DNA from 4 places in the Alistipes sp. cv1 genome. Region 2 is predicted to be linked to each of the others. Evidence: riboswitches for the same ligand, from Rfam matches in the RefSeq annotation. Region 2 holds a riboswitch; each other region holds the start of a gene.
The links. Region 2 has a riboswitch for cobalamin ahead of C1A08_RS11855 (ribonucleoside triphosphate reductase). Riboswitches for the same ligand answer to the same signal wherever they lie in the genome.
Positions count from the first base shown of each region.

Region 1: it holds a riboswitch for cobalamin, as region 2 does, so the genes downstream of both, C1A08_RS12765 (threonine/serine ThrE exporter family protein) here and C1A08_RS11855 (ribonucleoside triphosphate reductase) in region 2, are expected to answer to the same signal.
Region 3: it holds a riboswitch for cobalamin, as region 2 does, so the genes downstream of both, C1A08_RS08670 (cysteine-rich CWC family protein) here and C1A08_RS11855 (ribonucleoside triphosphate reductase) in region 2, are expected to answer to the same signal.
Region 4: it holds a riboswitch for cobalamin, as region 2 does, so the genes downstream of both, C1A08_RS07905 (ABC transporter substrate-binding protein) here and C1A08_RS11855 (ribonucleoside triphosphate reductase) in region 2, are expected to answer to the same signal.

Region 1 covers NZ_OEPW01000009.1:50,831-56,704, forward strand. Annotated here, with positions in the region: gene C1A08_RS12755 (ABC transporter permease) at 1-262, opposite strand, end outside; partial or broken gene C1A08_RS13515 (aminotransferase-like domain-containing protein) at 502-1,161, shown strand; cobalamin riboswitch at 1,306-1,505, shown strand; gene C1A08_RS12765 (threonine/serine ThrE exporter family protein) at 1,650-3,047, shown strand; gene C1A08_RS12770 (methylated-DNA--[protein]-cysteine S-methyltransferase) at 3,076-3,609, opposite strand; gene C1A08_RS12775 (MFS transporter) at 3,617-4,801, opposite strand; gene C1A08_RS12780 (FadR/GntR family transcriptional regulator) at 4,847-5,521, opposite strand.
Region 2 covers NZ_OEPW01000008.1:30,644-36,517, reverse strand. Annotated here, with positions in the region: gene C1A08_RS11880 (glycoside hydrolase family 43 protein) at 1-649, opposite strand, end outside; gene C1A08_RS11875 (hypothetical protein) at 851-1,207, opposite strand; gene ruvX (Holliday junction resolvase RuvX) at 1,543-1,977, shown strand; gene C1A08_RS11865 (diaminopimelate dehydrogenase) at 1,989-2,885, shown strand; gene def (peptide deformylase) at 2,913-3,470, shown strand; cobalamin riboswitch at 3,648-3,854, shown strand; gene C1A08_RS11855 (ribonucleoside triphosphate reductase) at 3,970-5,874, shown strand, end outside.
Region 3 covers NZ_OEPW01000005.1:3,082-8,955, reverse strand. Annotated here, with positions in the region: gene C1A08_RS08685 (acyl-CoA carboxylase subunit beta) at 1-87, opposite strand, end outside; gene C1A08_RS08680 (acetyl-CoA carboxylase biotin carboxyl carrier protein subunit) at 80-607, opposite strand; gene accC (acetyl-CoA carboxylase biotin carboxylase subunit) at 618-2,156, opposite strand; gene C1A08_RS08670 (cysteine-rich CWC family protein) at 2,153-2,386, opposite strand; cobalamin riboswitch at 2,487-2,694, opposite strand; gene C1A08_RS08665 (O-antigen ligase family protein) at 3,276-4,295, opposite strand; gene C1A08_RS13115 (hypothetical protein) at 4,322-4,528, shown strand; gene C1A08_RS08660 (hypothetical protein) at 5,124-5,874, opposite strand, start outside.
Region 4 covers NZ_OEPW01000004.1:149,118-154,991, reverse strand. Annotated here, with positions in the region: gene C1A08_RS07920 (bifunctional adenosylcobinamide kinase/adenosylcobinamide-phosphate guanylyltransferase) at 1-456, opposite strand, end outside; gene C1A08_RS07915 (ABC transporter ATP-binding protein) at 449-1,474, opposite strand; gene C1A08_RS07910 (iron ABC transporter permease) at 1,474-2,505, opposite strand; gene C1A08_RS07905 (ABC transporter substrate-binding protein) at 2,502-3,620, opposite strand; cobalamin riboswitch at 3,935-4,146, opposite strand; gene C1A08_RS07900 (NADH-quinone oxidoreductase subunit N) at 4,272-5,693, opposite strand; gene C1A08_RS07895 (complex I subunit 4 family protein) at 5,704-5,874, opposite strand, start outside.

The DNA.
Region 1 (5,874 bases), on a different contig from region 2:
CCGGTACTTCCTCTTTCATGGTCGGAGCGACGATTGCCGAAACGGATTCGCTGACCTTCGACTCGTTTTCGTTGCTCGTGTAGCCCGTCAAACGATAGATCCTATCCGCATTCGGATAAAACGAGTCGTAGGATTGTTCGAAATAGATCTTGGCAATCAGTACCAGACCGATGGCCAATCCGATACTCAGCGAGACGATTTTTGTTACGTTATGCCGTCCCCTTTTGAAGAGCGAGCGTATGGCGATGTTCAGATCCCTCATATTGGTCGTCGGTTTTTATTTTTCCGCTTTGGATCCGGCGGAGTGCTTTTTCAATCGATACAGCAATGTTCGAAAATAATGCCGCGATGTGCTAATGTTTGTAATACAGGATTTTATGTTGTGTGGTTCGATCCGGGTGTGTAAAATTAATGGACACTGTTGAATGAATCCTTTACAGATGAGGGCAAAAGAGTGTTAAGAACCTGCTCGGAAGTCGGATGGATTGAAAATGAACGGATGGAAAAACGTGGAGCCTGGAAAGACGCAAGAAACTGGCCGGACTGCCCTCGAAATACGGCGTCGCGGTACAGGAAGACAATCCGTACGGCGAGCTAAGATTCGAAGGAGCGTCTTTGCCGTCGGTAAAGTCTTTCGACACGACCGGCAACGTCCCGTGCACGGGACGTTTTTCTAAAATTTTCTGCCCCGGATTCCGGATCGGCTGGATCGCCGGAGACAAGGACATCATCCGCAAGTACGTCCTGGTTGGTCAAACAGGGAACCGACCTGCAATACGATGGCCCAGATGACCATCGTCCGGTATCTACAACGGTACGACATCGACCGGCATATCGGAAAGATAGTCGAAGTGTACAAAAGGCGCAGGGACGTTGCGGTCGGATCCATCGAACGTTACTTCCCCGCGAACATAAGATTCATTCGGCCCGAAGGCGGACTATTTATCTGGATCGAACTTCCGACAGGGATTTCGGCGCGCGAAATTTTAAACAAATGCCTCGAAAAAAAATAGCTTTCGTTCCGGGCGGCTCTTTTTTCCGAACGAGCATAAAGAGAATATCCTCAGGATCAATTATTCCAATATACCCGGAGACCGGATCGAGAAAGGACTTAAAATCTTCGGGGAGGTCGTCAAAGAATATATCGGCAAATCCGAATGACCTTTTCCGGCGACCGTCCCGGCGCGCAAACCTCGAAAAACGCTCTTCCCGAAGGGAGTTTTTTATTTGCCTTTCTCGCCCGAAAAAGTTCGCAGGTTGCCCTAAAATATCGCGGCGGATCTATTTTAATTAATTTTAAAAACTTATCTTTGCCTCGGAATCGGTTCCGGGGGCGCTTTTCTGTCGTCCGGATTAAAAGGGAATCGGGTGAAAATCCCGGACAGTCCCGCTGCTGTGAAGCTCCGTTTACGCTTTGATCATACGATACCACTGGTTTCGAAAGGGGCCGGGAAGGTTTCAAAGCGGGAGTCAGTCAGAAGACCTGCCGTTCGTAAAAGGCTGTTTTTGCTCGTGGGTTTAGAAAAATAGCGAAAAAAATTATCCTCGTTTTGAGAAATATACGGATGAGAAAGTATGTCAGCGTCGTAGTGGAACTTTTGAACACCGGCACGGCAATGCCGGTTTGTCGGATGTAAAGAGAGGCGGTTATGGAAAAGACATCACAGTATTCGGAAAAACTTTTGCACCGGAAGCTCGACCTGCTGCTGCGTACGGGCAAGCTATTGATGGAAAGCGCGGCGGACACGAGCCGCATCATGCGCAACATGAAACGCACGGCGGCCTACCTGGGACTGCCCGACGAACACCTGCATATTTACATCAACTACAACATGCTGATGGTAAACCTGGGCGACGAAGAACATTCGTTTTCCAAATTCCAGAGTTGCGAAAAACACGGCATCAACATGACTGCTATTTCCGCCGTCAGCAAACTCTCCTGGAGAGCCATCCGCGAGGATTATTCGCTGGAAAAATACGAGGAGGAGCTGGAAAAAATCCGTACCCGCAAACGTAACTACACCCCCTGGCAGGTAGCCGTCGGCGCGGGATTCGCCTGCGGCGGGTTCTGCATCCAGTTCGGTTGCGACTGGCCGGCCTTCTTCTACGCTTCGGTGGCCGCTATCCTGGGGTTCCGTTTGCGTGCGGTGCTCAATGATCTGGGTTCCAATCACTTTATGAATATTGCCGTCGCCGCCTTCGTCTCAACGTTGCTGGCATGGGTTTCCACGTTCATATCGACGCTCGCACTGCCCGGACCGCTCCATGCCGTTCTCCATTCCGATACGCCGTGGCATCCGCTGATGGCCTGCGCTCTTTTCATCGTCCCCGGCGTCCCGCTGATTAATTTTGTAAGCGACATGCTGGATAACTACGTGCAGGTGGGTATCACACGGGCCGTCAATACATTGCTCATCGTGGTCGCCATGTCGTTCGGCATCGCGCTGGCCATCCACGTCTGCGGGATCGACAACTTCGTGAAGGATCTGAGCATGACGCCGCATCACACCTATTTCGAATTCGCCGTAGCGGCCGCCATATCGGCCGTAGGATTTTCGATGATCTTCAATATCCCGCGCCGGTTGCTCTGGGTGGTGGCCGTAGGAGGCGTCATCGCCGTTTGCTCCCGCAACTTTGTCAATCTTGGCCCGAGCAACCACAATATCGGACTGGACATGGGACCGGTGATCGGTTCTTTGGTCGGCTCGGCCCTTATCAGCATCATCGTAACGCGGGCGGTGCATTGGTTCCACACCCCTCACCATTGCCTATCGATTCCCAGCGTCATCCCGATGATCCCGGGCGTGCTGATGTATCGGGCGCTGTTTGCTTTCATCGATATGCGCGGCGTGGTGGGCGAAGTCACCGTAGCGATGAACAATGCCATCCAGGCCTCGCTTATGATCCTTTGCATCGCTATCGGCGTGGCCATCCCGAACATTTTTGCACGCCGCTGGATCACTCCCAAACGTCAAAAACAGTTGAAACTGCTCATCGAGCGGCGCAGGCTGCACGGTAAGTTCGTCAACCTGACGGACATCGGCTAAACGAGAAGACGCGACAGCGGCCGGCCGCCTACAATGCGGTCCCTTTTTTCGGAACGAACAATCCCGACATTTCCGCCCGTTCGAGATTCAGAAGCCGCACTTTCCGCGTAATGCCGCCCGCATAACCCGTCAGGCTTCCGTTGCTCCCGACGACGCGGTGGCAGGGCACGACGATGCTGACGGGATTGTGCCCCACGGCGCCGCCTACGGCCTGCGCCGATACGTTCCGTACTCCCTGTCGCCGGGCGATCTCCCGGGCGATCTCCCCGTAAGTGACGGTTTCCCCGTACGGGATTTGCCGCAGCACGTCCCAGACGGCGAGCCGAAACGGCGAACCTTGTAGGTGCACCGGCGGCGTAAAACCGGGGATGCCGCCGCCGAAATAACAGTCCAACCATTCCCTGACCTGCCCGAATACCGGCAGCATTTTCTCTTCGTGCCGGGCCGACAGCGTGTCGGCAAAATATTTCTGCCCGTCGAACCACAGCCCCGTCAGGCCTTCGTCGTCGGCTGCGATCGTGATCCCGCCGAGGGGCGACCGGTATTTAAAAGTGTACTGCATCGCTGATTTATTTATTGGTTTTCTTCGATTCGATATTAGGCAGAAAGCCCGTTATTACACCCAGCAAAGGCAACAACGTACTGATCTGAAAAATATACTCGATGCTGGTTTTGTCCGCCAGCCAGCCGAAAAAGGCGGAACCGAGTCCCCCCAGCCCGAACATCAGTCCGAAAAATACTCCGGCGATCATGCCGACCTTTCCCGGCATCAGGTCGGTCGCATAGACCAGAATCGCCGAAAACGCCGACGAGATGACAAGGCCGATCACGACCGCCAGTACGATGGTGCAGGCCAGGTTGGCATAGGGAAGCATCAGCGTGAAGGGAGCGGCCCCCAGAATGGAACCCCAGATCACGTATTTCCGTCCGATGCGGTCGCCCAGCGGCCCGCCGAAGAATGTTCCGACCGCCGAAGCCGCCAGAAATGCGAAAAGACAGTACTGCGCCCCCTGTACCGACATCGAAAATTTATCCATCAAAAAGAACGTGAAATAGTTGGTCATACAGGCGATGTAAAAATATTTCGAAAATACCAATACGCCCAGGATAATGAGCGCGGCCCGGATTTTTCGCTTCGTAAGTCCGTGAGCCGGCGCCGCCGCCGTTGCGACGGTCTTGCGTGCCGCTACGGCCAGCCGCCGTTTGTACCAGTTCCCGATCTTAATAAGTATGAAAATAGCCAGCAGCGCGGCCAATGCGAACCAGCCGATCGAAGCCTGACCGAACGGAATCACGATCAAAGCCGCCAACAACGGCCCCATAGCGCTTCCCGCGTTGCCGCCGACCTGAAAGATCGACTGTGCCAGTCCTTTGCGCCCGCCCGAGGCGAGCTGCGCTACCCGCGAGGATTCAGGATGGAAAACCGACGAACCGCAGCCGATCAGGCCGACCGCCGCCAAAATAAAGACAAAGCCGGGGGCTACGGACAGCGCGAGCAGTCCGGCCAGCGTGAAACACATCCCTACAGCTAGCGAGTAGGGCCTCGGATGACGGTCCGCCAGACGTCCGGCGAAAGGCTGCAAAAGCGACGAAGTCATCTGAAAAACCAGCGTGATGACGCCGATTTGTGCGAATGTAAAGCCGAATTTCTCTTTGAGAAGCGGATAGACCGCCGGAATGACGGACTGCATCATGTCGTTGAGCAGATGAGTGGTGCAAACCATCAACAGGATCGGATAAACTGTCCGGTTCATCGGATTACGGAGCGGCCGCGCGCAGGAGGAGTTCGTATTCATGGGTTACGGTTCTTTCAGGATAATGCCGATCGTATGCAGCGCCTTCCGGGCATCCCGGGCGATTATATCCCGTACCAACCGTTCGTGCGTAGGCTGCGATGCGAGAAAATAGCCCGTATCGACGTAAATGTGTTCGAAACCTTTTTGCAGGTGGATGGTCGCCGACCGGTAGAGTTCGTACAAAATCTCGTTGTGCGTAGCTTCCGCCAAAGCGACATGAAACCGGATATCCGCTTCGATACACGCCTCCAACCGCCCCGCCGCTGCCGTCGCGCCGCGTTCCGCAAGGAATCTTTCGATCTTTTCGATATCCTGCTCCGTACGCCGTCCGGCAGCCCGCTCGACGATGGCGACCTCCAGTATTCTCCGCACTTCGTCCAGGTCGCGGATGTCGGCACGGCGGAGACGTTGCGCCATCGGGTCGTCCGCCGCCGCCCGGCTCTCGACAAACGTCCCGGCTCCTTGTTGCACTTTCAGGAACCCCATGTTAACCAGTATCTTCACAGCTTCGCGCACCGTCGAACGGCCGACGCCGAAAATACGCATCAGTTCCGGCTCGGCCGGCAGTTTTTCGCCTACCTCGAATTGCCCGTCCGTAATCCGTTGGCGGAGCCGTTCGGCCAACTCTTCGGCCAGCGATCTTTTCCGTATGACCGAATCCGGTCGCTCTTTCATCATATCATCTGATGTTTCTTGCAAAGATAACCGTTTATTCGGAACCGGAGAATTTTTCCGGTATTTTCCTCCAAAATCATTATAATGGCGGCGGCTCGTTTTCGATAACCGAATGCGAAAAATAGCTTTAAAAGCGAATCCCGGAATCTATACGAAAGAGATGCAGGATGATCCCCAAGGGCTGGGTATCAATGTTTTCTTTGTTGCGGATCGCTGTTGGTAATTTATAGGTTTAGGATGTTTCTTTGTAAGAGACGGCATGGAATAATAAAATACTGTAAACAAGTGTAATAAACAATGAGAGAGTAGCATTTAATACATCATTCAGGATAAGAGATATATAAATTGGGCAATGG
Region 2 (5,874 bases):
CGTCGGTCACGTAATTGCCCGGCGTATGCGGCCTGACCCACGGCGCGGACGACGCGCGGAACAGCGTCGCCGGTTTTCCGACGGCTTTCTTCAGGTCGCGGCTCAACCGGACGGCTTCCACCGTTCCGTCGCCCAATTGCGTCCATTCGTGGCAGAAAACCATCCACGGATTCCCCTTCCCATCGACGTACAGCGTCCCGTCGAGCGCCTGCCACGTTCGCGGCGTCAAGCGTCCCTTGCTGTGCTCGCGAAAAGGGCCTTTCGGACTGTCCGCAACGAAAACAGCCGTTCCGAGCAGACTGTCTGCCGCACCGCGCACCGTCGCGAACAAATAATATTTGCCCTTATAAGCATGGCACTCGGCCGCCCAGAAACATTGATCGCCCCAAAAATCAGGAGTCCGCTGAAAAATTGCGCGGGGCCCCTGCCAAGTCTCCAGATCGCGGCTCGAAAAAACGTCGAACCCGTCTCCGCGGGTCGTCCCGTACATATAGTAAGTCCCGTCCGACGAATCGGCCAGCACGAACGGGTCGCGGATATGCACCCCGTCGGTCGGAATGCCCGCCGGCAAAACGTTCCCGTCCTGCGCATACAAACTGCCGAACGACAGCAATGCGAACAGCCATACCGGAAAACCTGGTTTCTTCATATCAAAAAAAGAGTCGGTTAAATTTAAACATACGGAGTGCAAGTATATGTTTTTATTCGGAGATTTCCAAAAGAAGTTCTCCGCAAGAAATATTGCATCCGACTATATATAAGAGATTTAACGGACAAATACGAATAAAAAAGAAACTGCCGGCGAAAAGCGGAAACGTCCGTGCGGCAACGCCGGGCTGCAAACGGCCTTTCACGATTTATCTTCTCTCTTCAAACGATAGCGGACGCCGCAATCGAGGATAAAATCCAGGATGTCTTTAAAAGTAGCTTCCACCTCGGAAGGTACAAATACGTTCGAAGCTTCGCCGTACCGTTTAAAAATGATTGCCGGCAAATCGGTCAACGAAACGTTCAGACGCCGGGCCATTCCCATCGCGTCGCGCTTATCGACGGTCGCATAAACCTTGTAAGCATAGTCCGGCTCGTCGTAATCGTCGTGTTCGAGCAACACGACCAAACTTTTGTCGTCATCGAAACCGACGACGACGGACGACCATATCGGAAAATCGTCATGCGACTCCACTATAACTTCCTGTAACGTCATCATACGCTCATCTTCTTTTTTAAACCGATACCCTTAATTGCATTTTCACGCGTCTTTCGTCCGCCTCGCGGTTTCCTTATTGCGATCGCAGCGGGATCGTCCGGAAAACACATAATCTCCAGAATGCAAAACAAAGATAAGTTTTTTTCTTAACTTTGCACAGAATAACGCGCGTTTCATGCCGTCTGTCGCCCGCTAGTCCGTCTGCGGATCAAGCTATAAACCAGCCGGATATCTACCAGGGAATCACCAAACGCCCCCGGGAGAGTCCCATGGAAACGTTGCGGGCAAGGCGGCCGGACGCAGCAATCGGATCATTCAACGGATTATCGTCGCATATGGGGAGAATACTGGCTATCGATTACGGACGCAAACGGACGGGCCTTGCCGTGACCGACCCGTTGCAGATCATCGCCAACGCCCTCGACACCGTTCCGACCCATACGCTGATGGACTACGTCAAGAGCTACGCCGCGGCCAACGCGGTGGACGCGATCGTAATCGGCATGCCGCTGCAGATGGACGGGTTGCCGTCGGAGTCCTATACCTACATCCGCCCGTTCGTCGAGAAGCTGCGCAAAGAGATGCCTGCGATGCGGATCGAACTGTTCGACGAGCGGTTCACCTCGAGGCTGGCGCTACGGGCGATGATCGACGGCGGCGTTCCGAAAAAACGCCGCCGCGAGGACAAAGGGCTGGTCGACCGCATCAGCGCAACGATCATCCTGCAAGGATACCTCGATTCGCGGGACAATCATTTAACAAATAAATAACACAATAGAAGATGAAAAAGATCAGAGCAGCCATCGTCGGATATGGCAACATTGGAAAATACGTCCTCGAGGCGTTGCAGGCGGCCGAAGACTTCGAAATCGCCGGTATCATTCGCCGCGACGCCGCGAACGTGCCCGAAGAACTGAAAAACTATACGGTAGCCACCGAAATCGAATCGCTCGGCAAAGTCGACGTGGCGATCCTCTGCACGCCGAGCCGCAGCGTACAGAGCTTCGCGCTGAAATTGCTCGAGAAAGGGATCAACACGGTGGACAGTTTCGACATCCATACGCAGGTCGCCGAACAGCACGCGACGCTCGGCAAGGCGGCCGCGCAGCACGGCGCCGTTTCGATCATGTCGGCCGGCTGGGACCCGGGCAGCGACTCGGTGGTGCGCGCTCTGCTCGAAGCCTGCGCCCCGAAAGGGATTACTTACACGAACTTCGGCCCCGGCATGAGCATGGGTCACACCGTAGCCGTCAAGGCGATCGACGGGGTTAAAGCCGCGTTGTCGATGACGATTCCGACCGGGACGGGCATTCACCGGAGGATGGTTTACATCGAGCTGAAAGAGGGCTACGATTTCGACAAGGTGGCCGACGCGATCAAAAAAGACGCCTATTTCGTACACGACGAGACGCACGTGATGCGGGTGCAGAGCGTGGACGCGCTGCTGGACATGGGACATGGCGTCAACCTGACGCGCAAGGGCGTTTCGGGCAAAACGCAGAACCAACTGTTCGAATTCAATATGAAGATCAACAATCCGGCGCTTACGGCCCAGATACTGGTCTCCTCGGCGCGGGCTTCTATGTTGCAGAAACCGGGATGCTACACGCTGATCGAAATCCCGATGATCGACCTGCTTCCCGGAGACCGGACGGAACTGATCCGGCATCTGGTATAACAGGATTAAAAACAGCAAACGAACGATATGTTACTTCCGATTTATATTTACGGTTCGGCGGTTTTGCGCAAAGAATCCGAAGACATCGCCAAAGATTATCCGGAACTGGACAAATTTCTCGAAAACCTGTGGGAAACCATGTACGAAGCCGACGGAGTCGGACTGGCCGCCCCGCAGGTGGGCCGCAACATCCGGATCTTCGTGGTCGACGCTTCGGTGAACGCCGACAAGGATCCGAGCCTGGCCGGTTTTAAAAAAGCCTTTATCAACGCGCACATCTACGAACGCTCCGGCGACGCCGTTCCGTTCGACGAAGGATGTTTGAGCCTGCCGGGAATCAACGAACGGGTCGAAAGGCCGTCGCGGATCAGGATCCGCTACGCGGACGAAAATTTCGTTGAGCACGACGAGGAGTTCGAAGGTTTCGCGGCGCGGGTCATCCAGCACGAGTACGACCACCTGGACGGCAAACTGTTCATCGACCACGTGTCGCCGCTGCGCCGAACTCTGCTGAAAAGCAAACTGGCCGCGATGACCAAAGGGAAATACAAAGCGCACTATCCCTGCAAACTGGTGAAAAAATAGTTTCCGCCCGTTTCCGGGATCTCTTTCAGGGCCGTTCGCCGTTTCGGGCGAGCGGCCTTTTTGCATACCGTCTTTCCTCGTCGCTTTCGGCGATGACAGCCAACCGTTTAATCGAATAGGTTTATAAGTTGTTGATAAGTATTCCGCCGAAAATGTTTTCCGTCGAAACGATTCGCTATGTTTGTGAAAACATTCGGTTCTCGATGCCGGGCGTCTCGCCCGGCAGGAGATCAAAAGGGAATCCCGTGAAAGTCGGGAACTATCCCCGTAGCTGTAAGTTCCTGCCAAAGGCCGCGCAAACCCGAATGCCACTGTCGGTTTACCCGATGGGAAGGCGCGCGACCCGGAACAAGTCAGAAGACCTGCCGGATGAATTGCATTGTAGCTTTCGGGTGAAGAGCGATCGAATGTCGGGGCCCTCCGTACGCGGCCCGATATCTTTTATCCTCCCGGAGTTACCATTTTATCTTATTGTTTAACTGTTTAAAATTCAAACAAGATGAATGGACAGACTCATTTACGGCAAATCGTAAAACGGACGGGCGAGATCGCCCCGTTCAGTCCGGAGAAAATCGAACAGGCGATCTTCAAGGCCATGCGGGCCTCCGGTGTGCCGAACCGCAAAGAAGCCCGCCGGCTGTGCAGCGAAGTGGTGGCCTCGCTCGAAAAAAACAGCGCCGAACAGACGCCGCACGTCGAACAGGTGCAGGACGCCGTCGAACAGGCGCTGTACCGTCGCGGCGATTTCGCGCTGCTGAAAAACTACATGCTCTACCGTCGGCAGCACGAACAGCTCCGCGAATCGAAAGAGCTGTTTTCGAACCTCGACGTGATGGACGACTACCTGTCGCAGGACGACTGGCGGGTCAAGGAAAGCGCCAATTCGGCCTACTCGCTGCAAGGCCTCAACCAGCACATTTCGACGATGATTACTTCGCAGTACTGGCTCGGCCGGCTCTATTCCGAAGAGGTCGCCGACGCGCACAAAAGCGGAGCTATGCACATCCACGACTTGGGCTTCCTGAGCGTCTACTGCGTCGGCTGGGATCTGAAAGACCTATTGACGACCGGGTTCAAAGGAGTCGAAGGCAAAGCGCAGAGCGCGCCGGCCCGGCACCTGCGGACAGCGCTCGGACAGATCGTCAACTTCTTCTACACGATGCAGGGCGAAGCGGCCGGCGCGCAGGCTTTCTCGAATTTCGACACCTTCCTCGCGCCCTACGTCCGCTACGACGGGCTCGACTACGCGCAGGTCAAACAGTGCTTGCAGGAATTCCTGTTCAACCTGAACGTTCCGACGCGGGTCGGTTTCCAGACCCCGTTCACGAACATCACGATGGATCTGACCGTCCCCGACTTCCTGAAAAACGAGCCGGTGGTTTGCGGCGGCGAAGTAAAAGAGGAGACCTACGGCGATTTTCAGCCCGAAATGACGCTGCTCAACAAGGCCTTCGCCGAGGTGATGTACGAAGGGGACGCGGCGGGCAGCCTGTTCTCGTTCCCGATCCCGACCTACAACATCACGCCCGATTTCGATTGGGAAAATCCCGATTACGACGGCATCTGGCAGATGACCGCCAAGTACGGCATCCCCTACTTCTCGAACTTCGTCAACTCGGACATGAAACCCGACGACGTGCGCAGCATGTGCTGCCGGCTGCGGCTCGACAAACGGGAACTAATCAAGCGCGGCGGCGGACTGTTCGCGTCGAACCCGCTGACCGGGTCGGTCGGCGTCGTGACGATCAACCTGCCGCGACTCGGTTACGAATCGGGGTCCGAGAAGTCGTTTTTCGAACGGCTGCGCCACCTGATGGAGCTGGCCCGCGAAAGCCTCGAAACCAAACGCAAGGTCATCGAGCGCTACACCGAAAAGGGACTCTATCCCTATTCGAAATTCTACCTGCGCCACATCCACGACCGTTTCGGCTGCTATTGGAAAAACCACTTCTCGACGATCGGCATCAACGGGATGAACGAATGCTGTCTGAACTTCCTCGGCGTCGGAATCGCCACCGAAGAGGGCGCGGCATTCGCCCAAAAAACGATGCGCTTCATGCGGGACGTGCTGGCCGTATTCCAGGAGGAAACCGGCAATATCTACAACCTCGAAGCCACTCCGGCCGAAAGCACCGCCTACCGGTTCGCGATGCTCGATACCAAGCGTTATCCGGATATCATCACGGCGAACCAAGCCGACCGACTGCTGAAAGGCGCCAAGCCTTACTACACCAATTCGACCCACCTGCCGGTAAACTTTACCGACGACCTGTACGAAGCGCTCGAAATGCAGGATCCGCTACAAGCGTTGTACACCGGGGGAACGGTGTTCCACGTCTTCACCGGCGAAAGCGCCGTATCGCCCGCAGCCGCCCGAGACATGGTGCGCCGCGTGACCGGCCGG
Region 3 (5,874 bases), on a different contig from region 2:
TTGTTTTTCGATTTTTCGGGTTCCGCCGCCGAGTTCAGCGGCTTTGTCTTTCGCGAGGAAATCTTTTAGGATCTTATCGTTATTCATTGTTTTGGTCGTTGGTTAAAATATCGAGTTTTATCAGCGGTTGGCCCGTAGCGACCGGATCACCTTCGCAGACCAGCACTTCGCGGACGGTGCAATCGCCGACTACCTTCAGGTTGCTTTGCATTTTCATCGCTTCGAATACGATCAGGGTATCTCCGTCGGTTACCCGGTCGCCCGCGGCGACGTTTATTTTTACGATCTTGCCTGGCATTGCCGCCGTGATCGTATCGTCCTGGCGCCCGTCGTCTTTGCGGCGCGAACGGAGATATTTCTCCTGGGCGTCGACGATCCCGACATCGTACGAATTGAATCCCCGGTTCACTTTGTATCGCTTGCCGTTGTCGGAACGGACGATCTCCATGTTGTACGACTGTCCATTGAAGATGACGGAACAAACCCCGTTGTCGGCAATCACGATATCGACGTCGTACATCTGCCCGTCTACAGCGATGCGTACCTGATTCCCTTCTTTTTCGACGAGTTGCACTTCGGCGACCCGTTCTCCGATATGTATTTCCATACGTTTCGTTTTAAATTCCCATTACGCCTTTGCGTTTGCCGAATTCGCGCCAACGGTTCAGCGTGCCGGTGTCCGTCGCCGCGGGTGAACTTCCTCCGCCTTCCTGTTGCATGACCAAATAGTCGATCTGTGCGGCGATCAGCACCAGGTCTTCGACCAGTCTGTCATCCGCTCCGGCCGGGAAAGGTTCCCGTAAGTAGCGGTGTATGATCTTTTCGTTTTTTTCGAGAAACGCCGTGTCGTAGCCGCCCCGGACGAAGTCGGGCGTATGCATGATGGCGTTCAGGTAAGAGATGTTGGTTTTGATGCCTGTAACTTTGTATTCGTCCAGTGCCGCGCGCATACGCTGGACGGCGTATTCGCGCGTAGTCGCCCGGACGATCAGTTTGGAGATCATCGGATCGTAGTAGACAGGAATTTCGTAACCCTCGTAAATGTAACTGTCGATGCGGATTCCGAGCCCGTTGGGTTCGGTAACCTGTTTGACGAGTCCCGGCGAAGGCATGAAGCCGTTGTCCGCATCCTCGGCGCAAATCCTGCACTCGATGGAGTGCCCCCGCTGGACGATGTCCGTTTGTCGCAGGTGCAGCGGGCGGCCCGAGGCGATGTAGATTTGTTCTTTGACCAGGTCGAGGCCCAGCACTTCTTCAGTTACGGGATGTTCGACCTGGAGTCGGGTGTTCATTTCGAGGAAATAGAAGTTGCGGTTTTTGTCCACGAGAAATTCGATCGTTCCCGCCCCGACGTAACCGACTGCCCGGGCCGCCGCCGCCGCGGTCTTTCCCATTTCCTGTCGCAGTTCGTCGGTCAGGAACGGCGACGGACTCTCTTCCACGATTTTCTGGTGGCGGCGCTGTACCGAACACTCCCGGTCGTACAGATGGACGATATTCCCGTGCGCGTCCCCCAGTATCTGGAATTCGATGTGGTGCGGTTCCTCGATGTATTTTTCGATGTAGACTGTTTCGTCCCCGAACGACGACAGAGCTTCCGATTTAGCGGCGGCGTACGCCTCGCCGATTTCGCTTTCCGACCGGATCAGGCGCATACCCTTGCCGCCGCCGCCGGAAGCCGCTTTCAGAATGACCGGCAAGCCGATTTCTCGGCAGATCCGTTCCGCTTCAGTGGCCGATTCGAGTTGGCGCTGGATGCCGGGCACCACGGGCACGCCGGCTTCCGTCATCGACCGGCGGGCCGAGATCTTGTCGCCCATCCGTTCGATCGTCTCCGCACGCGGGCCGATGAACGTGATTCCCGCCACTTCGCATTTTCGTGCGAATCCGGCGTTTTCCGATAGGAAACCGTATCCCGGATGGACGGCGTCCGCACCGCATTTCAGAGCTGTTTCGATGATTTTATCGACGTCGAGGTAACTTTCTTTCGACGGAGCCGGGCCGATGGGATACGCTTCGTCGGCCAGCATGACGTGTTTCGACATGCGGTCGGCTTCGGAGAAAAGAGCTACCGAACGGATTCCCATTTCGCGACAGGAACGGATGATTCTGACGGCGATTTCTCCTCGGTTGGCTATAACGATTTTTTCGATCATTCGCTATATGATTTAGGTTTTACAATAGGAGCATACCGGGGATTGATCCCTGTCGAGTAGAAGGTCTCCCTGAGTATGCGAAGGCAGTCGTTGCATAGGCAATCGTCGTAATTATCCGCTATGAACCGACGCTGGGCGTCATCCAGAGCCACGCCCGCGCAGAGGCAATCCATAACAGCATCGAGGGAACATGCAAAACGTGTTCCGCAACGAGGACAAACTTTTTCCATCGTTATCACACACCGCAAACGGTCTGCATTCAGCAGAACGATCCGGATTAAAAAAAATGATTAAACTTTCCACGTTTTAACATCCAACCCTCGGGACGGTAAAACATCACCTGAACCGGCAGGTCTTCTGACTGACTCCCGTCCTGATGCCTTCCCGACGTTATCGTTTGCCGCCAGTGGCCATTCAGATCGTTTCAGGACGTTGTTCGGAGTTTCACAGCAGCGGGACTGTCCGGGATTCGCACCCGGTTCCCTTTTATCGCCTTTCTCTGAGTGCAAAAAGGCGAACCGATTCGCCGTCAAAGTTAAAACATTTATTTCATTACTTCCAACTGTTTCGTTGTAATTTCGTTCTTTTTATTTTGTAAATATTTTGTATTTAGTTGTTTGTGTGTTGCAGTCAACTACGGATGTCGCTGGGTAAAGACGATGAAAGAACGATTTTCCGGTTTGGGCGAGAGAGCCGTCCTGATTATAACTTACATTTCCTGAGAGAGAGCCTTTCGGCATTTTTCATCGATTCCGGCCGGCACGAATCCGCGCGTGAAACGTAAAATGCTTTTTCCCTGCGGATCGTATCCGGTTTGCCGGGCGGTCGTTTTCCGGAATTACTACCAGATCTGTTTCTCGTCCCGGTCGACCGTAAATATTCGATTTCCTTGTCCGGGCTGAGATACAGTAAGAGAAAGAGGGCCTTGTTCGGTATGTCGTGGAAAGTCAGTTTGATATCCCGGGCCTTTTGCCTGCCCAGCGAAATCCATCCATTCTTGTCTTTCCTGTAGAACAGCTCGTCGGTATCTCCGATTCTGATGTTGTTGTCATTCCGGCCTACTCCGGAGCCATTCGAGACTGCGCGCGCGGGGCTACAAGAAGGAAACAGCAATTAGCATTAGTCGCCGACTCGTTCCCGCATTTTTATTTTTATTGCGGAGACGAGTCCCGACGGTATTTTCACGGGTTTGTCTGCGATCTCCGCCGCCAGAGCCTGCGCCCTGTCCGGCCGGTTCGTGCTGTCGTATACGTTCACCAGTTCGTACAGCGGCATGAATCGTCCGGGGCACATTCGCGACGCCAGCAGGTAACAGGCTTCCGCCCGGCGGAAATCGCGCCGCTTTTTGTGGGCATCGGCTTTCAACATCTGCACGTCGTAGTCGTTCAGCATTTTTTCGCAGGCCGTCGCCGCTTCGAGGCTTTTGTCCGCTTCGCCCGCATCATTCAATTCCGCTGCGTAATTGTAGAGGAAATAAGCGTTTTTATCCAAAAACGGGTACAGTCGCTCGTATTCCGGCAGCGGCGGGCGATCGGACGATGCGGTTTTCTGCACGCGGTGCCATCGGTTTTCGTAATACATTTCTTTCGCTGCAAATCCCAGCAGCGCGGCGGACGACAGCGCGGCGAGGATTCCGGAAGCCCGCCGCGCGCGGAACCGTTCGCAACTTCGGCGCGACTGGGCCGTCAGGCCGCCTGCCGCGAGTGCGACGATCGACCCGGTGAACGGATACGAGAGCGGGTATGAAAAACAGCAAAGCGCCGCCGCGGCCGACAGTGCCGTCGCGAGCGTGTGCGATTCGTCGTTCGGGTTTTTCCGATAAGCCCGGATCAGGCTTGCGATCCACAGCGCCGTCAGCAGCAGGGCGACGGCTCCGAATTCTGCGGTCAACAGCAGAAACTCGTTGAACGGGTGTTTTACGTTGTCGGCCAGCGGAGCGAATCCGCTTTCGGGATTCCGTTCGAAATAACGCGCCTGCCGGAGCATGTACCCGGCTTCGAAACACCGGTATCCGTGTCCGGTCAGCGGTTTTTCGCGGATCATCTCCCAGGTGCATCGGCCGATGAGCAGCCGTCCGTCGGCCGACTCTTTTTTTATGAAATACAATCCGGCCGCGACGGAAACGGCCGTTGCTGCCAGTACGATTTTCTTCCAGGCCGTCCGTCGTGCGTCTAAGGAAGTCGCTGCGCCGCCTTACGGCGTACAGAAGACCGGTCGCTGCGACGGCCAGTATTCCGGTGCGGGAACCGGACAAGACGATCGCCCCGACGACGATTGCACAGACGACGCCGACCGCATACCGCATCCGGCGTCGGCCGGATAAGGCGAAATACAGGATGAAAGGGACGCTCAGCGCCAGCATCGAGGCGTAACCCGCCGGGTTATCGAAATTTCCGACTACCCGGAACGTTTTTCCGGCCGGCAGCAGCCCTGCGTACTGCGCGATGCCGTACAGGGCCAGGAGCAGTGCGGATGCCGCAACCGCTGCCGACAGCGGTTCGAACGACCGGTTCCGGACTACGCGGCCGGCCAGACAGTAGATCGGCAGGAACGCGGTGCACCGCATCAGGAAAGCTTCCGCGAATTGCCCGGCGGCGGCCCTGGACAGGCAGTACAGCACGAGCGCCGCCAGCAGGCAGTCCGGCAGCCCGATCCGGAACGTTTTCCCGGTTTCCGGGCGCCCCGCTCCGGTAAGAAAGAACGATAGGCCGCAGACGGATACGGCGGTATAAAGCCAGTACCATTTCGATTTCCACCCGGCATCCGTAAACAGATCGACGTAGCAAAATCCCATCCCGATCACGATGATAAAGGACAGGGTGAAGACTCCGTATTTTCGCGTCTTCGCCGGGTATTCTGAAATGCCGTGGCCGTTCATCCGGATTGCCGGTTAGATATTAATTTAAGTGTAAAGCAAGCGGAGCGATTCGGCGACCGCTCCGCTCGTCCGGGTTTTTGACAAGCGCATTAATTCTCTAACGATCCGATATACTTCGATTCGTCGAATCGGCCCGCTTCCGCGTCTTCGATGATTCGTTTGCACAGATCGGACAGTTCGAGTATGTTTTCCACCCGAGGATTTTGGATAGTCAATGTCCAAACATCGTCATCGACGACGCAGCGGAAAGTCACACTGTAACCGTCGCCTGTCATTGCCGGTCTTCCTTTCATAGCAAAGCCTTCTATCGACGTAACGAACCCGGCATACAACGCTTCTGCGAATCGATGACTTATCGGAAACGTTTGTGTTTCGACCGCATAGAGTTTCAGCCTTTCTTTCTCTCTTTTGCGATACATGGCGTTGTTATGCTCTCGGGTTAACTTTCGTATGTTTTCCGGTGTTGAGAAATATATCTCGCCCGGAATGCCTATCGAAGGATATTTTTCAGACAGTCGATTTTCTACTTCTTTCCAGTTCGCGATACGTTTTACCTCCAGCAAATACGCATTGTTTGTTGAATCCTTTAAAATTCGCAATCCGTCCGGACTTTCGAATGAAGGAGACAGAAAATATTCGATCCTGGCATTGATGTCTCCGAAAAAAAGCATCTCGATGTCCGTTTTACTGTCGAAATTATAAGATCCGTGCGGAATCGTATTTTCGTCGTCGGTCTGTGTACAGTCGTCCCGGCTGTTGTTCTCGATTATTTTCCGATACTTCGTACTTTGTTGCGAAAAACCGAATGACGCGATAAAACACGATAAAACCGTTGCGTAG
Region 4 (5,874 bases), on a different contig from region 2:
TTGTGCAATGTATTGGTTGACCCACCCCTGCAAGTCGGTAAAACGGCGCTGCAACGGATCGGTCGATACGCCGCCGAGCCCGATCTCGTTGGTCACGAAAATAAAGTCGGCATCCTGCGCGGCCAACCGGTCGAACTCGCTTTTGACCGCGTCCAGCGCCCGGTCGACATCCGAATCGAAATCGTAAAAAAAATTCGTGCACCACAGCGTCACGCAGTCCACCACCACCGTCCGGCCGCGAAAATCACGGCGGCTCAAGTTTTTCGGTTCCTCGACCGTCTCCCACTGCGGCCCCCGGTCGGCACGATGGCGTTCGATCCGGAGTCGGTGCTCCTGGTCCCATACGCGCGAAGTCGCCAGGTAGACCGGACGATCCGAACGCTCCAGCGCCAACCGCTGCGCATACGAACTCTTCCCCGAACGGGCGCCTCCCGTTATCAAAGTAATACTACCCACAATCGGTTTCGTTTAATAATTCTATCCATTCGGCGAACGATGCACAGCGTACCGCAACACCGTCCGGACGGAAAAATTCGATATTGTCCGCCGCATGTACCCTGAGCCGCATTCCGTCATTACCGTCCGCGCCGGACTGCGCCGCGTAGCCGTTTCGCATCAGCGCATTCCGGGCCCACAGTAGCAACCGATCGTCGGCAGCCTCGACGGACACGGTCCGCCCCACCCCGCCGCAATGCCGAAAACGGCCGTTGTCCGGATCGAATTCCACGTCGCCCCGGCTGAAAAAACGGTTCAGCGAACCGTTCAGCACCAGGTCTTCGGTCGTTCCACACAACAATCCGTTCTGCTGCGACATCAGCCACAGGCTGTCGGCCAACAGCAGCGCCTGATCGACGTCGTGCGTCGACAGCAGCACGGCCTTATGCTCCTCGCGCGCCAGGCGGTGCAGCAGGTTCATCACCTCGATCCGGCTGATAATATCCAGAAAAGCGGTCGGCTCGTCGAGCAGGATGACCGGGCACTGCTGCGCCAGCGCCTTGGCGATCATCGCTTTCTGACGTTCCCCGTCCGACAGTTCGGCTACGTAGCTTCCGGCTTTGCCTGCTATTCCGACCGCTTCCATCGCCCAATCGACGACCCGCCGGTCCTCCGCGCCGAGATTTCCGAAAAAACCCGTATAGGGATACCGACCGAGAGCGACCAACTGATGCACCCTCAGTCCCCCGGCATACACCTTATCGGTCAACACCACGCCGACCAACCGCGAACGACGGGTCTCGGAATACTTCCCGAACGGCTCGCCGCACAAGCGGAGCTCGCCGTCCAACAGCGTCCGCCCGCCGCCGAGCGTCTTCAGCAACGTCGATTTACCGGCGCCGTTCGGGCCGAGCAGGCAGGTCAACTCGCCGGCACGCAGCGAAAACGACAGACCCTCGTGCACACGCCGGACGCCGCGCCCGCCGAGGCGGTAGCCGATCGAGAGGCGCTCTCCGGTTATCACGCAACGACGCTCCATCAGTTGAAATATTGTATCCGTTTCTGGTTCACGATCACATAGATAACCACCGGAGCGCCGACCAGCGGAGTGATCGCGTTCAGCGGAATCACGCCCGATGCGCCGGGCAGCAGGCTGATCAGGTTGCACAGCAGCGCGACGCAGGAACCGGTCAGCATCACCGCCGGCAGCAACAGCCGGTGATCGGCCGAACCGGTCATCAACCGCGCCAAATGCGGTACGGACAACCCGATAAAGGCAATCGGCCCGCAAAACGCCGTCGAAACGGCCGTCAACACCCCCGTACAGATCAACAGCAAGATCCGCACGCGCTGTACGCGCACCCCGAGATTCTCGGCATAGCGTTCGCCGAGCAGCAATGCGTTCAGCGGCTTCATCAGCAGTAGCGCGACGAACAGTCCCGCCCCGATCAGCAGCGCGAACAGCGGCATCTGCCGCAACGAAACGCCCGAAAAATCGCCCATTCCCCACAGCATGTAGGAATACACGCCGTCCGACGTCGCGAAAAAATTCAGCAGCGAGATCATCGACGAGGCCAGGTAGCCGACCATAATCCCGATAATCAGCAACATCACGTTGCTGCGCACCAGGGTCGAAAAAAAGATGATGATGCACAACACCGCCGTCGCTCCGACGAATGCGCCCGATACGACGGCCATATAACCGCTGAGCATGAAACCGCCCGTACCGCCGACCGTCCCTCCCAGCATCAGCATCACCAACGCCACGCCGAGACTCGCCCCCGTATCGATCCCGAGAATCGACGGGCCGGCCAACGGATTGTTGAACACGGTTTGCAACATCAGTCCGGAAGTAGCCAGCGCCGCACCGGCCAACAGCGCGGTCACGGCCTGCGGCAACCTCGATTCGAGCACGATAAACGACCACGAAGCCTGTCCGGCCTCCCCGCCCGTCAGGATGCCGAGCACCGCCCGCAACGGAATCGGCACCGACCCCAGGAACAGGCTGGCCGCAAACAGCACCGCGACACAGCAAGCCGCCGCAACGATATACCGCACCGAAATGCTCACTGCCGCATCCTGTTAAAATACCGCAACCGGTATCCGGGTATCGTCCCCGGATGAAAAATCTCGATCAGGTCGCCCAACACCCGGTCGGGATGCATCGGCATTTCTTCGTAATAAGGCGTTTTCCCGGTATTGCAGACGAAAATATTCCGTTTTTTAAAAGCGTCGAAATGCCGGTAAGGTTCGTACTCCGTCTGCAGTTCCGCATAGGTCAGTTCCTGCGGCGCATTGTATTTAATAAGCCAGAAATCGGCTCCCTGTCCCTTTTCGAACACCGTCTCGAACGCCAACGGCACCGAACCGGTAGTCGGGTCGTCGGCCCAGATGTAATCGGCCCCGGCATCGCGGTACAAGTTGGCAATGTAACTGCGGCCCCCGGGAACATACCATGCCGATCCGTATTTTTTCTCGGACAGTACGGTCGGACGCACGCCCACCGTATCCGTCATCCTGCACAGCGAATCGTATGCCGCCGCCGTCTGCCGGAATAGCGAATCGGCCCGCTGTCCTCTGTCGAAAAACAACGCCATGAAACGCATCCATTCGGCCCTTCCGAGCGGCGTAACCTCCATATAATCGACGCATTCCATGATCGGAATCGCCGTTTTTTCGATCCGTCCGTAACCGACGTTCTTGAACGGCGAAGCGATGATGATGTCGGGCGCCAGGTCGATCACCTTTTCGACATCCGGCGACGAAGCCTCGCCCAGGTCGGCAATAGCACCCCGGGCCACCCCGTCGCGAATAAAATCCAGGTCGATATAACGGGGCTCGCAAACCCCTACGATCCGGTCGCCCACCCCCAGTTCGTCCAGCATACCGCAGTGCACGGCCGAATAAACCACGACCCGCTGCAACGGCGTCCGTACGATATTTCCTTCCGGAAGTCCAACCGGCAGCGGCCTCTCGCGGTCGACGAGCACATAACGACGCAGCAACCGGAGGCTGTCCCACGGACTGAGCACGTCGACGAGCGTATAATCCCGGAAATGCTCGACCCGATAATGCCGGGCATATTCTATCCGGAACGCTTCGCCGGCGCCTTCGCCGGATTTCCGGCCCGATCCGCACCCCGCTCCCAGCAGTATGACGGACAAAAAAAGAAAAAACGATCGAATCAATCTCATCGGAATACCCATATTTTCCGGTTGAACTTACAAAGTTACGCAAATTACCGATCCCCTACAAACCGAAACAAGGACAGATGAGCACCTTATTCAGATCCTCATCCGTCACTCAGGGGGAAAACTACTTATCATATTCGTAAAAAACGTCGTTCGCAGGGCGTCGATCCTGTAAAACCGTTTTTCCGTAATATTCGTCCGGCTGCTCCGAAATAAAATAAAAGAGGAAGAAAAAACGCGAACCCGGACAACTCCCGTCCGACCCCCGCAAAGAATCAACCCATTCCGCTTTTTACCCGAAGCACAAATGTTTCAAACGAATCGAGGCAGGTCTTCTGGCTCGCCTCACATCCGGCAGTCTTCCCATCCTTACGACAGTGACTTTCAGAATCGCCGGACATTTTCCGAGGCTTACAGCTGCGGGTACAGCTCCGGGATTGAAACGACGTTTCGCACCGGATTCCCTATTACGGCCATTCCGCGTCGCTGCGGTCGGGCCACCTTGATTCAACTGGAAGCAAAGGTAAAGCGTTTTTACGAACAATCAAACGTTCCCGACGGTTTCCGGTAATTTTTTTTGCACATTTTGTACACAAACGAAAAAGCCGGCGAGTTTCACCGGCTTTTATAGGATTCGATCCCACGCTACATTCCGTAGCTCAGCAACGAGATCCGATCGTACACCACGCTCAGGACTCCCAACAGCAGGATACCCATGCTACAAGCCACCAGACTGGCACGCATGTACCCGTCGCTGCGGAACGCGGCGATCGGCGCCTCGTTCTTGTTGATGAACATGGCCCTGACCACGAGCAGATAATAGTACAGCGAAATAATCGTATTGATCAGCGCGATCAACACAAGGATGTAATACCCTTGCTGGGCGGCGGCTGCGAAGATGAAGAACTTGCTGAAGAATCCGGCGAACGGCGGAATCCCGGCCAGCGAGAACATCGCCAGCGTCATCACCAGCACCAGTTTCGGATTCGTTGCGTACAATCCGTTGTAATCGTCGATCGTCACCTTGCCGGAGCGGTTCTCAATCGCCGAAATCACGCCGAAAGCGGCCAAGTTGGACACCATGTAAACCAATATGTAATAAACCAGCGAAGTCATACCGAGAGCCGATGCGCTGATCACTCCCAGCACGATGTAACCGGCCTGCGAAATCGACGAATAAGCCAGGAAACGTTTGATATTGCGCTGTCGAATCGCGAACAAGTTGGCGATCGTGATCGTCGCGATGATTACGCCGTAGAGCACGCCCTGCCACTGGGCTGCGATCGGAGAGAACACCTTCATCAGGATCGTCATCAGCACAAACACGGCAGCCCCTTTCGAGATGACCGACAGGTAAGAGGTAACGGTCGTCGGAGCGCCCTGGTAAACGTCGGGCGTCCACTGGTGGAACGGCACGAGCGAAATTTTGAAGAACAGCCCCACGACGAAGAACAGGAAAGCCATGATCTGCAACGGCGAACCGTTCACGGCGGCCGGGATGTCGTCGAAATAGAGCGTTCCGGTCGTACCGTAGATCAGCGACATACCGTACAGCGACAGCCCCGATGCAAAGACGGCGTTCAGGATGTATTTGGCTCCGGCTTCGGCCGATTCGCGTTTGAACTTATCGAAAGCGACCAACGTAGCCATCGGGATCGACGCGGTTTCCAGTCCGATAAAGAAGAACAGGAAGTTGCCGGCCGAGATCATGAAGTACATGCCCAGCAGCGTGGTCAGCGTCAAGAAATAGAATTCGCCGCGCTTGTGGACGGTCGTATCGCTTTTGAGCCAGCCCTCGGCCTGCATCAGCACGATCAGCGTCCCGACGTTCAGGATGCTTTTGACGACGCCCATCATCGGCGTGTACTGGTACATGCCGCCGAATGCTTCGCCAGCGACTCCCGGCACGATGTTCAGCAACGTATGTACGCCGAACAGAATGCACGCTACGGGCTGGAAATACCGCAAACCGTTCTTCGAAGCCATCAAATCGTAGAGCAGCAGGATCACCATCACGGCGATCAGCGACAGCTCCTCTTTCATCATCAGAAAATTACTGTAATCCATATAGCGTCCTCTATTTCATTAACTGTTGTACAACGGGCAGCAAACTGTCGTTGATCATATTCGACACCCACAACGGCGCCATACCGAGTCCGGCGATCGCCACGATCAGCACGACGACCGACAGGCGTTCGAACCACACGGCGTCGGTCAGCGCCAGGTGATCCTTATTCAGTACCGAACC